Linked DNA regions of Fodinicurvata sp. EGI_FJ10296. The protein of the gene in region 1 interacts with the protein of each later gene in a pairwise test. Links are inferred from orthologs where the notes say so. Each region holds a gene or a part of one and is shown on either strand. Other genes may lie near its edges. The genes, in order: mtgA and ABZ728_RS14575.

Region 1 (8,544 bases):
GGTTCTGTGGCGTCCGCGCTGCCGTCAGGACGCCGATCGGTTGTCATCGATCAGTTGGCGCAATGTTTCCAGTTCCGCCGCCCCGGGCAGAAAGTCGTCGCCGACGATGAAGGCCGGGGTCCCGCGAATGCCGATCTGCTCCGCCAGTTGCCTGTTGCCGACGATTTCCTGGCCGATCCAGCTGCTTTCCATGTCCTGGCGCAGCCTGTCGGCGTCGAGTCCCAGATCTCCAGCCAGGGCCATCACGGTATCGATGTCGAAGTTGCCGCGATGAGTCATCAGCGCTTCGTGCATTTCACGATAGGCGCCCTGGACGGAAGACGCCAGAGCGGCGCGCGCGGCAATCACCGATCCTTCGCTAAGGATGGGGTATTCCTTCATGACCACGCGAAGGTTGGGGTCTTCATCGATCAACGTGGCAACGGAACCGGCAACGGCTTTGCAGTAGCCGCAATTGTAGTCGAAAAACTCTACCAACGTGACGTCGCCGTCGGGATTGCCGAGGACGGGGGTCGTTGCGCGGCTGTACAACTCTGCTTCGTATTCCGTCCGGGTGGCTTGTTCTTCCCGCGTCCGGTACGCATTCAAAGCGTCGATGATGACCTCCGGGTTCTCCATGAGGTAATCCCGCACGACGGCCTCGATGTCGGCACGCTCGCCGCTGCCAAGGCCGCTATCGGCACTGGCGTCGTTGGCCGCAGCCAAGCCGAGGACACCGGCACCCGCGCAAACTCCGGCGGTCATTGTCACGGTTCGGGCGACGCGTAAAAGTTTTCGCGGCACCGTTCGCAGGGCATTGAGCATGATCATGATGTGTCAATCGTCCGTGGTTGTAAGAATGTCCTGAGCCTTCAGCCAGCCGGCCGAGCCGTTGGCGAGTTGGCTCTGCGCCCGCCGGGCCTGCGTTCGGGCCGCTTCGTTGTCGCCAAGGGCGAGGGCTTCTTCGGCAAGGGCGACCGATGCCATGCCGACATCGCCCGTCTTGCCATAGGCGGTAGCCAGAAGACGCCAGGTCAAGGGCGACCTGCCTTCGGGTCGCCCGGTCGCCTGTTCCAGTATGCGAATGGCCTCGCGCAAAAGGTCGCCGTCGTCGGAGGCGACGAGGGTCTGGGCATAGGATACGCCGATCAGCGGTTCGTCCGGCGCCAGCGAAAGCGCCTGGCGATAGGGTTCGCGCGCTTCGGCGATCCGACCTTGTTCGAACAGGATCTGGCCGTGCAATTCGTGAAAATACGGGTTGTTCGGTTCGCGCGCGATCAGGGCGCCTATTCCGTCCAGGGCGGTTGCCGTGTCGCCGCGGCGGTAATTGGCAATGGCACGACCGTATTGCGCGGCCACGGCGGTGTCGGCGGCATCGTAAAGTCGCAGCGCCTGCTGAGGTTGCATGAAGCCGAGCAACTTGGCCTGCATGCGGTCGAAGTCCTCTTGCATGCTGGCCGGCATGCGATTGCCCGTCGCCGGAGACCGGGAAACGTGGCCCTCGACGGTCAGTGTGCGCTCCCGCGTTACCGGATGTGTTCGAGTATAGGCGCTCTGCCGGCTGCTGGGCAGCAGGTCCTGGTCTTCCAGCCGCCTGAGAAACGTCAGCATGCCTTCCGACGTCCAGCCCAGACGGTCGAGATAGGAGAGCGATGCCTGATCGGCGGACGATTCCATCACCCTGCTATAGGCCAGGAAGTTGCGCTCGGCCATGGAACCGCCGCCGGACATGATGGCGGCGCCGGCCCGGCCGTCGCCGGTTGCCAAAGCAGCGGCCAAACCCACGAGCGACGAGATCAGGACGTTGCGCTGTGCCCGCTCAAGCTCGTCGCGGCCCCGCGCAAGGTGGCCGGCGGCAATGTGTCCGGCCTCATGGGCAATGACGCCGACCAGTTCCTCCGGTGATTGGGTGTCGAGGATCAAGCCGGTGTGAAGGTAGATGTTCTGTCCACCCGCGACGAACGCGTTCAGACTGTTGTCGGAGACAATATGGATCTCGACCCCGGATGGTGCGACGCCGGCGACCCTCAGGATTGGATCGGTCATATCGCGCAGGATATTCTCGATCTCGGCATCCCGGATCAGCGATATGCGCGATTGAGCGGCGGCCTGCACCGTCAATGCTGCGATCAGGCACAGCGATAGAACGGCAACAGCAGCACCGCGTACCGAAGTAACGCGTCGGATGCCGATCTGTGTCGTCATTCGGGGCATCATTAGGGCAGCAGACATCCAGACACCCATTGTCACGGTTGGAGTGGCGCCATATCGCCGGTGGAAGATCGGCGTCAAATATGGTGACCTGACGGCAACCCGCCGGGGAGCGCTCCGATCAGGGTTGCGTTCATTGGCGTTTACCGTCAAGGACCATATCCGCAACACCGGATCTACGATAGTGGGTCCGGCTCTGCTATCGATGCGAGGAACAGGATGACCGACAACCCGCAATACCACCCGGAGCCGTATCGGGAAAGCCATAGTGCGCCGGCACTCAAGGTTGCGGATCGGGCGAAGGTATCTCCGTTCATCGTCATGGACGTCATGTCGGCCGCCGCCCGCCGGGCCGAGACCCATGGCGATGTGCTCCACCTGGAGGTCGGACAGCCGGCGACGCCGGCCCCCGAGGGCGTGCGGCGGGCGGCGAAAACCGCGATCGATACCCGCGTGCTGGGCTACACCGTCGCCTTCGGCATTCCTGAGTTGCGCGCGCGCATCGCGCGGCATTACGGCGACGCCTATGGCGTGTCCGTCTCGCCCGACCGGATCGCGGTAACGACCGGGTCATCCAGCGGATTTCAGCTGGCGTTTCTGGCCGCCTTCGAGCCCGGCGACCGGGTCGCGCTCGTGGCACCGGGCTATCCGGCCTATCGCAACATCCTGTCGGCGCTTGGCTGTGTGCCGGTGGAAATTCCGGCCGGGCCGGAGACGCGATTTCAGCCGACACCGGATCTGCTCGACGCCTGGCAGCGCGAACACGGCGAAAGGCTGGCCGGTCTGATCGTGGCCAGCCCGTCCAACCCGGCCGGCACGATGGTGTCGCCGGACGAGATGCGCGATCTGGCGGATTATTGCCAGCGTGCGGGAATCCGTCTGGTTAGTGACGAGATCTATCACGGGATTACATTCGCGCGGCCGGCAACCACGGCGCTTTCGGTGTCCGGCAGTGCCATCGTCATCAACAGCTTCTCCAAATATTATTCGATGACCGGATGGCGATTGGGCTGGATGGTGCTGCCGGAGGATCTGGTCCGTCCGATCGAGTGCCTGGCGCAGAACATGTTCATTTCGTCACCCAGTGTTTCGCAGTATGCGGCGATCGCCGCCTTTGACTGCACCGAAGAGCTGGAAGCCAATCTCGCGGTCTATCGCGTGAACCGGGACTTGCTGCTGGAGTCGCTACCGAAAGCGGGCTTCGGCGACCTCGCGCCGGCCGACGGTGCTTTCTACATTTATGCAGATGTCAGTCATCTGACGGATGACAGTCCCGCATTCTGCCGCCGCATACTGGATGAAACGGGGATCGCCGTGACGCCAGGGGTCGATTTCGACACCACGCGCGGGCATCGCACCCTGCGCTTTTCTTTTGCCGGTTCGACGGCGGATATGGGCGAGGCCATGGAACGGCTGACCGACTGGGTCCGATGATGGGGGTCCGGTGACCGTGGCCCGAACAGATCTGATCCGGTAACGAGCAGGGGTAGGGGCGCGGTGAAGCGGTCATTTTTCCGCCGGTTCGCCCTTCGCAGGCTTTTGCGGCGATTGGCGATTCTGGTGCTGGTCATTTTCGTTCTGCTGCCGGTGCTTCTGGCTGTCGTCTACAAAGTCGCGCCTGTTCCGCTGACGCCGCTTATGGTCATCCGCACGCTGGAGGGCGAGGGGTTCGACAAGGATTGGGTGCCGATGGAGCAGATTTCATCGCATCTGATGCCGGCGATCCTCGCCGCTGAAGACAATCTGTTCTGCCAACACCGCGGCTTCGACTGGGGCGCTTTTCGTGAAGTGCTGGATGAATTCAGACAGGGCGAAAGATTGCGCGGCGGAAGCACCGTCAGTATGCAGACCGCCAAGAACGTTTATCTTTGGCCTGGCCGAAGCTGGATCCGAAAAGGGCTGGAAGCCGCCTATACGCCGATGCTGGAATTGTTGTGGGGAAAACGCCGGATCGCCGAGGTCTATATGAATATCGTCGAATTCGGGCCGGGCGTATATGGCGCCGAGGCGGCAGCACGGCATCATTTCGGCGTATCGGCGGCGGATCTGACGTCGCGACAGGCAGCTGTGCTCGCCGTGGTGCTTCCAAATCCGCGGCGTTTCGACGCCGGCCGACCCAGCGGATATATTGCCGAACGTGCATCGGTCATCCAACGGAGAGTTGGTCAGTTGGGCCCGCTGGTTGATTGTGTCAGGTAGCCACGATCCAATCGCAAGGATATATTTCCCCTATAAATAGTATGAAGGCTCCGAAATTTCGGAGCAGGTGTATCGGATTTGATAAATATCGGCATGGTTTCTTGAAACTGGCTACAAATTAGAAAAAACGGGCTGATCGTTTGTGTATTGACGATCGTGAATATTAACCCGCCGTTAATTGATATCCGGTAGATAAAAGGCATCTTTTGAGTCTGCGACGTTTGTGTGCACCATGACCGGCTGGTCCCGGCGTGCCCAAGACAGTAACCAGGTAGCCATGAAGCAACTGTCCAGAAACCGGCGCGCGGATACCGTGCGGGAAGGCAGATCTTCCGGCAAGCTGGTCGTCTGGCCGCTCCTTCTCGGAATCGTGGGTTTGTTCGCAGCGTCCCTGGCAGCGCTGGCCGGGGCATTCGTATTGACAAGCAACGAGGCCGACGAACTTGCCGATGCCCACACGGCTGAACAATTCGTGGCGGCGCTTGAACAGGCCGCCGAAGATCTGGCGATGCGCAATCTGGATTGGGCCTGGTGGGACGAGGCAATCGACAAGTTCGTCATCTCGCCGGACGAGATATACGCCAACGAAAATCTGGGAATCTATGCGCAGGAAATCCTCGGTGTATCCGTAGCTCTGGTTGCCGTTCCGGATGGCGGTCTGTCATTCGCGTTCCTGGACGGCGCTCGCATTCCCCGGCCTGAACACGATGAATGGGCGGCTGTCGCAGCCCCCCTCGTGAGGGCGACACGGAATTCGTCCGCGCCGGATCAACCTCAGCCGGAAACGGGCTTCGTTACCGTCGGTTCGGACATTTTTCTGGTTTCTGCAAGCGCCATGGCGCTGGAATCGGGTGCTCCCATCGTCGGATGGGCGTCGCGTCCCGCCGTTCTGGTCTTTGGTCGTCGCCTGGACGACGGGTTCCTGCGGCAAATGAAACGGATTCTGGGGCTGGAATCGCTGGAATTGGTGCCGGCCGAGGAAGCTGGGCGCGCATCCATAGCGATCACCGATACCGACGGCGATTCGATCGGCCATCTGCAATGGAGGCTGAACTATCCCGGCGAACGGATCGTAGCGACGCTGTGGCCGACGGCGGCAGTGATCGCGGTTGCCATGCTCGTTTTGGTAGGCATGCTGATGCTGTGGATCGCCAGCCACACGCGTGAATACCGCCTCGATCGAGAGCGGCGCGAGTCCGAACTCATCGAAGCGGAGCAACGCGCCACGGCGGCCGATCGGGCCAAGTCGCTATTCCTGGCCAATACCAGCCATGAATTGCGCACCCCGCTGAATGCTGTCATCGGCTTTGCCGAAGCATTGCGACTGGAATATCTCGGTCCATTGAACGTACGGCAGCGGGAATATCTCGCCCATATAGAGGACGGAGGGCGTCATCTGCTTTCCGTCCTGCACGACGTTCTGGACATGGCGCGGATCGAAGCGCGGCGCGAAGAACTCGAAGAAACCGATTTGTGTCTCAGCGACATCGTCAGTCGCGCCGTCGTATTGGTGGAGCCAAAGCGGCAGAACCATGAGTTGACGGTCGGTCGGACGGATTCCGCAACCGGGTTCCGACTGCGCGCCGACGAACGGCGCCTGCTGCAAATGCTCTTGAACATCCTTTCAAATGCGCTGAGTTTCTCGCCTCCGGGAAGCGGTGTCGATGTTTCAATAATCGCGGAGCGTTCTGCCGATCTCGACACAGAAGAAGCTGGCACTGCCTTGGAGGCCGGGGGGCGTGATCTTCCGGGCCTGACGATTTCGGTTCGCGACCATGGGCCCGGCATTCCCGACGCGGATATGCAGCACGTTTTCCGGCCGTTTCATCGGCCACTCGACCATTCCCATGACGGCAACAGGGAAAGCAACGGCCTGGGGCTGCCACTCACGGCCATGCTAATGACTCTTCATGGCGGCAAACTGGAACTGGCCAATGCCGAAGATGGCGGTCTCCGTGTTTCGATGCGCTTTCCCCGATCGCGAACCATCGCCGCAGCGAAAGGCGGGACGAAACGTCATGCCCCGCGATTAGCAGCCTCCAGGCCCGACGAAGCAGTGCCGGCGGAATCCGCCGAGCAGCCGGTAGCGCTTTCGCGCTAGAGCCGGGACGATACCGACGCCCCACCGCCGCCACCGCCCTGGCAGACTGATAATTGCGGCAACGAGAATCTTTAAGATAACTAATTGCGGTGTTGATGGATTTTGTTATAAGATTTTTCGGGGCGCTTGGGCTTTTTCGTCAATCATGGATCTGGAGAATCACCATGCCCGAGCCAGACGAGACGCGAATCCGACTCCTCGAAGAGTCGTTGAGAGACCTTCGCAATAATCTGGGGCCGACGGTCGTCAACCGGCAGCCCCGTCCGATCGATCCAAGTCCGATAGCGGGACGCATCGATGCGGCGGAGAAAACGGTCGAACGCATCGTTTCCGCCGGCGTGCTCAAGGATCAGGAGGCGGGCCGGTTCAAGGATCTTGCCAGCGCTGCCATCAACGATCAGGTCCGCGAAATAATGCGCGGCGGAACCGGCGATGTCGCTGCCACAATCAACGTGACGGTTTCCGGCACGGGCACGATCTCGGTTTCATAGCGTATTTTCGTATCGGCGTCGGTGAAGTTCGGTCGTCGGTGACGGCGGCCGGAAAGGGGGATTGCGTGCGCGGTCTCCCTGCCGACATCGATGCCGCTCGTCGCTCGATCCGGAGATCGCACAATGGCACCGACATCCCAGAATTGGGAGGAGGCGACGGTTGCCGCCGTCTCCCGGTCGCGCCTGAAGCGCGGCCCGCATGCACGCGCCGTCGACTTCGGACAGAGCCTCCTGTTCGTCCTCGCGTCGCGCAGCCGTCCTGTCTACAAGCTTCATGCGACGCCGGCTCAGGCTCTGGTCTGGAACGTTCTGGCGGAATCCCGCACCCTCGGCGACATTATCGACCTTCTCCGCCGCGACTTTCCTGAATTGCGTCCGATCGATGCCGCCTGGATCGTGGCCGATCTTCGCCGGCGCTCTATCGTCATCGCATTGGAAGAATCGGATCCGCCCGGCGTCGCGCGGCCAAGGAGCGCGCTATGAATTCGCCAGCCGACCGGACTCCGGCTGCATCGGCGCCGGCGGACGAAGGCGGTTCTCCCGAACCGTCCCGGGAGTCGATTGGCAAGCCATTCCTGTGCGCCGTGCCGCGTCCGGATGGCGGTGCCTTCGTCATCGATGCACCGACCGGCGCCATGCTCCGGCTTTTGCCGGGCGACGTCGACGATTTGCTCGCGGGTGCGGTCCCTGTGGATGAGCACAGCGATTCAGGCGACATCGGGCCGGGGGCCGAATCGGGCGCGAAGCAGGACGTGGCGTCGGGACCCGGCGAGGCGGAACTGTTTCGCGAAGCATGTACAGAGGTGCGGTCGGCCGATGCAATAGCAGCCAGTCTCCGGCTTGGCTTCGTGGTCGATCGGTTGTCCGACGATGAGGCCGCCGAGGCCGTCGCGGACGCCTGCGACCGGCTTGCCCATTCAACGGCCGAGCGGATCTTCGTCCATTTCTGGGTCGGCGACGCCGATGCGTGGGACAAAGCAGGCAGTATTGCCCGCACTCTGTCCACGGCCGGCGAGGGCCGCATCTCGGGCGTAAGCCTGACGCTCGACCCCAGCCTGCCGATAACGCCGGCGGCGGAGGCGGCGACGCTGGAATTGGCGGGCCTGGCGCCGCGCGGGCGTCAGGTCGTTTTTCGTCTCGGTCCCGATGCCCTGGCCAGAGCCGGCGATCCCGACCTTCTCGCGCGCATGACCTTTGCCTGGCAGGGGGTCCTGTTCCGCCAGCGGTTCTCGCCCAGCTTCGTTCTTGCCGTGACGCCGTCCACGCTCGAAGCGATTGGCGGATCGGTGTTCGAGGCTCTCTGTTTCTCAGGCGTTTACCCGCGCAATGTCTTTGTCGTCTTTGCCGCCGACGGTGCGCAGAATGCGGGGCTGTGCGAGGTCTACGACACGAACTGGGACGCCCATGGCGCCCTGGCGCCGGCATTGCTGTCGCGGCCGACACACCGGCTGGTCGAACCGCTGGCGCTGGGGCTGGCGGATGTGATCCGGGGGTTCATCCTTTCGGACAAACGGTGGATGCGGACCTCTGGTTGCCCCTTTCCGCGCCAGGGCGTCGTTTATG
Region 2 (4,859 bases), 140 kb from region 1 along the record:
GGCGGCTCACGCCATATGCCGGCCGCCAGCGATGCTTTTGAAACGAAAGCCCCCACCTTCGAACTGATCACTCGAAAGGCGCTCATCCCCTCGGAAGCCGAGCAGAAATCCAACCCGCGCGCGCGTTCGGCCCGGATGCGCGCCGCTCTCAGAACGTCGGCGCCGGCATGGTCGGACAGTCATTCGGGAGAAGCCGCATGATCCGCGCATCCAATGTCGTCATAACGGTTGCCGTCGCGATGGCCGCCGGCATGGTGTTCAAAACGAGCCACGAGGTGTCGACTCTGGAAAGCCGGCTGAACGGGCTGAACCAGCAGATCGCCCGCGAGCAGGAAGCGATCCGGGTCCTGCGCGCGGAATGGGCCTATCTCAACCGGCCAGGCAGACTGCGGGCGCTGGCGGAAAACTACAGCGCGCTGAGACCGTCCGAAGGCGACCAGATGATCGCATCGTTCGCGGAGATTCCCGAACCGCTTAAGGGGCCGGAGGTCTTCGACACCCTGCCGGTGCCCGCGGCGAAACCGGACCGGCCGAATTCCCCGGCGCCCCCGATTGCCCAGGCAGGTCCCGACGATCCGATCGGCCTTTTGCTGGCACGCTCGGAAGAAGACGAGCGCGCGCCATGACAGCCGTTCACGCAACCGACGATCTTCCGATCCGACGACGCCGATCCATGCCGCAGGCCGACAGCACGAGCCTGTCGGCGGCAATCGATGTCGCGCGCATGCGTCTGGTCGTCACCGCTCTGGTATTCACACTCGGCTTTCTGGCCATCGGCCTGCGGCTCGTCGACGTGACGGTCCTGCGCGCGGACAGTCCCGCGCGCGTGGCAAATCTGGCGGGTGTGGCCGGGTCCCTTGGCGGCCGCTCCGATATTCTCGACCGCAACGGCAACGTTCTGGCGACGAGCCTGCCGATCGCCTCCGTCTTTGCCGATCCACTGATGGTCATCGACCCCGTCGAAGCCGCCGAACGGCTCGCAAGCGTGCTCCCGGAACTGAATCGCGACCGGCTGGTCGAACAACTTTCAAGCGATCGGCGCTTTATCTGGATCAAACGGGGCCTGACGCCGGCCCAGCACGAGGCCATTAACCGGCTGGGCATTCCCGGCGTCGCCTTCGACCGCGAAGAACGCCGCCTCTATCCGGTGGGCAACGTCGTCAGCCATGTTCTTGGCTATACCAATCTGGACAATGTCGGCATCGCCGGTGTCGAGCAGCATTTCGACGACCTGCTGGCTTCCGGCGTCGCGCCACTGGAGCTCAGCCTCGATCTGCGCATTCAATCCATGGTGCGCGACGAATTGCACGCCAGCATCGAGGATTTCCGCGCCATCGGGGGTGCGGCAATGGTCATGGACATCCGGTCCGGCGAAATCGTGTCGATGGTGTCGCTGCCCGATTTCGACCCCCACGACCGGGGCAACGCGACCGACGAACAGATTTTCAACCGCAATACTCTGGGCGTCTACGAGATGGGGTCGACGTTCAAGATCTTTAACACCGCCATGGCACTGGAATCCGGCGTCGCGACCATGACCAGCGGCTACGATGCGTCCGATCCGATCCGCATCGGCCGTTTCACGATCAACGATTTTCATGGTGAGGATCGCTGGCTGACCACGCCGGAGGTTTTCACCTTTTCCTCGAATATCGGCTCGGCCCGCATGGCCATGGATGTCGGCAGCGCCTATCAGCAGGAGTTCCTGCACCGGCTCGGCCTGACGACGACGCCACGCTTCGATCTGCCGGAAGTCGGCTCACCGATTGCGCCGAGCCGCTGGCGCGACGTCAACATGATGACCATCTCGTTCGGGCACGGCATTTCCGTCAGCCCGCTGCAACTGGCCACGGCCGTCGCCGCAGTCGTCAATGACGGCATCATGGTCGAGCCGACGCTGATCCGACGCGACCCCGAGGACTACCCGGAGGGCGAACGTGTTCTGTCGCAGCGGACATCGGAACAGATGCGCCGTCTGCTGCGGCTGGTGGTCGCCGATGGCACCGGCGGCAATGCCGATGTCCCCGGCTATTTCGTCGGCGGCAAGACCGGCACCGCACAGAAGACAGGCGGCGGCGGATACTCGGCGAACGCACGGCTGTCGTCGTTCGTCTCGGCCTTTCCGATGCACGACCCGCGCTACGTCGTCTTTGCCATGCTCGACGAGCCGCAGGGACTGGAGCGCACCTATGGCTATGCGACCGGCGGCTGGACGGCGGCTCCGCTGGTCGGCCGCATTGTCGCCCAAATGGGGCCCATGGTGGGCCTGCGGCCGGAAGACCCCGAGGACCCGGCGATACTGAACGCGCTGGAACTGGACAACGCACCGAACCTCGAAGAGCAGGCCGAGGGTCAACTGGCGGCTTTCACCAACTGATGCGGGATGCGATCCGGATGGCAGGAGATACGGCTATGACAGCAAACAGGGAAGCGGACGGCGGACTGCCGGCGGGCCTTTCGGGGTTGACCGCCGACAGCCGTCTCGTGCGTCCCGGTTTCCTGTTCGCCGCCCTGCCCGGGAGCCGGGCGGATGGCCGCGCCTTTATCGGCGATGCGCTGACAAACGGCGCCAGCGCTATTCTTCTGCCCGAAGGCAGCACCCTTGCCCCGGATATCGAGGCAAGACTCGCCACTGTCACGACGATCGAGGATCCGGCGCCGCGCCGCCGATTCGCGCTCATGGCCGCTGCGTTCTACAATCGCCAGCCGGCCACCATCGCCGCCGTGACCGGCACCAACGGCAAGACGTCGGTCGCCAGCTTCACGCGGCAGATATGGGAAACGCTTGGCCACCGCAGCGCGTCGCTGGGAACGCTCGGGCTGGTCCGCGACGGCCGGACCGTCGCCGGCGCCATGACGACGCCGGATCCGGTCGCGCTTCATGCCGATCTGGCTGAACTGGCCGACGACGGCATCACGCATCTGGCGCTGGAAGCCTCCAGCCACGGCCTTGATCAGTACAGGCTCGACGGTCTGCGGGTGACTGCGGCGGCCTTCACCAACCTCAGCCACGATCATCTCGACTATCACGGGACAATGGAGGCGTATCTCGCGGCCAAGATGCGGTTGTTCACCGACGTCCTGCTGCCCGAGGGAACGGCGGTCCTGAACGCCGATGTTCCGGAATTCGGTATTCTTGCCGACGCCTGCGCACGCGCCGGTCGCCGGGTCATCGACTATGGCCGCGCCGCCGCGGCGCTGCGGCTCGCCGATCTGACGCCCAGGGGCGATGGCCTCAGCCTTTCGGTGACCTATGACGGCCGACCCGCCGTCGCCATCGAGTTGCCTCTGATGGGCGCGTTTCAGGCCGAAAACGCGCTGTGCGCCGCCGGTCTGGCGATCGCCGGCGGGAACGACCCCGATGACGTCCTTGCGGCTGTCTCGCGCCTGACAGGTGTTCACGGGCGTATGGAACGGGTTGGATGCCATCCCGGCGGCGCCCCGGTAGTGGTCGACTTCGCGCATACGCCGGATGCGCTGGAAACGGTACTGACGGCCGTGCGTCCGCATGTCGGTGCCGGATCGGCCGGACGGTTGGTCGTCGTTTTCGGCTGCGGTGGCGACCGCGACCGCACGAAGCGGCCGCTGATGGGCAAACTCGCCACTGAGCTGGCCGATATCGTGTACGTCACCGACGACAATCCGCGCAGTGAAGATCCGGCCACCATCCGCGCTGCCATTCTTGCAGCGGCCCCGGGCGCGGTGGAGATCGGCGACCGGCGTGCCGCTATCGAACGGGCGATCATTTCGCTGGAACGGGGCGACGTTCTGGTCATCGCCGGCAAGGGGCACGAGACCGGCCAGATCGTGGGCAACGAAATTCGCCCCTTTGACGACGTTCAGGTCGCCGCAGGCGTCATTTCACGACTGACTGCGGAGGCAGGGCAATGACGCGATCCGATCTGCCGCTCTGGACCTCCGAAGAAGCAGCCGCCGCCACCGACGGTGCCTTGCCGGTCGGCAGCGGCGCCCGCTGGACAGCGCATGGCGTGAGCATCGACAGCCGCGCGGTAAAGCCGGGCGACCTTTTCGTCGCCCTGGCAGGCGAGCAGACTGACGGCCACCGGTTCGTCGATGCGGCATTGAAGGCCGGCGCGGCCGCGGCTGTCGTTTCCCGCCCCATTCCGGGCGCCGGGCCGGACGCACCGTTGCTGAGCGTTGCCGACACGACGGAAGCACTGGTCGCACTGGGCAGTTTCGCCCGGTTGAGGTCGACCGCACGCATCGCCGCGATCACCGGATCGGTGGGCAAGACCGGCACCAAGGAAGCGCTGCGTCAGGTTCTGGCCGATCAGGCGCCGACCACCGCGACGATCGGGAACCTGAACAACCACTTCGGCGTTCCGCTCAGTCTGGCGCGGCTGCCTTCGGCGAGCCGGTTCGGCGTGTTCGAGGTCGGGATGAACCATGCTGGCGAGATCGCTCCGCTTTCGGCCCAGATCAAGCCCCATCTCGCCCTGATCTCGTCGGTCGACGCCGTCCATCTGGAGCATTTCGCTTCGGTCGAGGGCATCGCCGACGCCAAGGCCGAAATCTTTACCGGCATGGGACCGTCGGGCGCGGCCGTGCTGCCTCGTGACAACCCTCATTTCCCTCGGCTGCTTGCGCACGCACGAACCCAGGGCCTGACCCGCGTCCTCAGCTTCGGCGCCGATCCGGCCAGTGATGCGCGTCTGATTTCCTACACACTCGGCGCCGACGGATCGGACGTCGAAGCCGAGATTCTCGGCAACCCGGTTCGGTACACATTGCCGGTACCCGGATATCACTGGGTCGTGAATACGCTGGGCGTGCTGCTGGCGGCACAGGTGATGGGCGCTTCGTTGGAGCGGGCGGTCGAGAGCCTGAAAAGCCTGTCC

Evidence for each region.
Region 2: the proteins of mtgA (region 1) and ABZ728_RS14575 interact in binary tests that used the Escherichia coli proteins (3 or more experiments, as listed by UniProt). The link is inferred for Fodinicurvata sp. EGI_FJ10296 from one-to-one orthologs.

What each region holds. Positions count from the first base shown.
Region 1 is NZ_JBFCVL010000006.1:41,818-50,361, forward strand. Bases 2,545-5,538 are described here. They hold mtgA (monofunctional biosynthetic peptidoglycan transglycosylase), read left to right. Parts: upstream 2,545-3,687; coding sequence 3,688-4,389; downstream 4,390-5,538. Other genes in these bases: ABZ728_RS13975 (pyridoxal phosphate-dependent aminotransferase), read left to right, coding at 2,545-3,624; ABZ728_RS13985 (ATP-binding protein), read left to right, coding at 4,667-5,538. Outside these bases: ABZ728_RS13965 (DsbA family protein), read right to left, coding at 25-744; ABZ728_RS13970 (M48 family metalloprotease), read right to left, coding at 817-2,184; more of ABZ728_RS13975, read left to right, coding at 2,410-2,544; more of ABZ728_RS13985, read left to right, coding at 5,539-6,490; ABZ728_RS13990 (hypothetical protein), read left to right, coding at 6,655-6,981; ABZ728_RS13995 (hypothetical protein), read left to right, coding at 7,105-7,464; ABZ728_RS14000 (hypothetical protein), read left to right, coding at 7,461-8,544. UniProt on the Escherichia coli protein: Peptidoglycan polymerase that catalyzes glycan chain elongation from lipid-linked precursors. May play a role in peptidoglycan assembly during cell division in collaboration with other cell division proteins.
Region 2 is NZ_JBFCVL010000006.1:184,440-189,298, reverse strand. What follows is about bases 1-2,999. They hold ABZ728_RS14575 (penicillin-binding protein 2), read left to right. Parts: upstream 1-622; coding sequence 623-2,377; downstream 2,378-2,999. Other genes in these bases: ABZ728_RS14570 (UDP-N-acetylmuramoyl-L-alanyl-D-glutamate--2,6-diaminopimelate ligase), read left to right, coding at 2,413-2,999; ABZ728_RS14580 (hypothetical protein), read left to right, coding at 198-626; rsmH (16S rRNA (cytosine(1402)-N(4))-methyltransferase RsmH), read left to right, coding at 1-201. In the rest of the region: more of ABZ728_RS14570, read left to right, coding at 3,000-3,891; ABZ728_RS14565 (UDP-N-acetylmuramoylalanyl-D-glutamyl-2,6-diaminopimelate--D-alanyl-D-alanine ligase), read left to right, coding at 3,888-4,859. UniProt on the Escherichia coli protein: Essential cell division protein that catalyzes cross-linking of the peptidoglycan cell wall at the division septum. Required for localization of FtsN.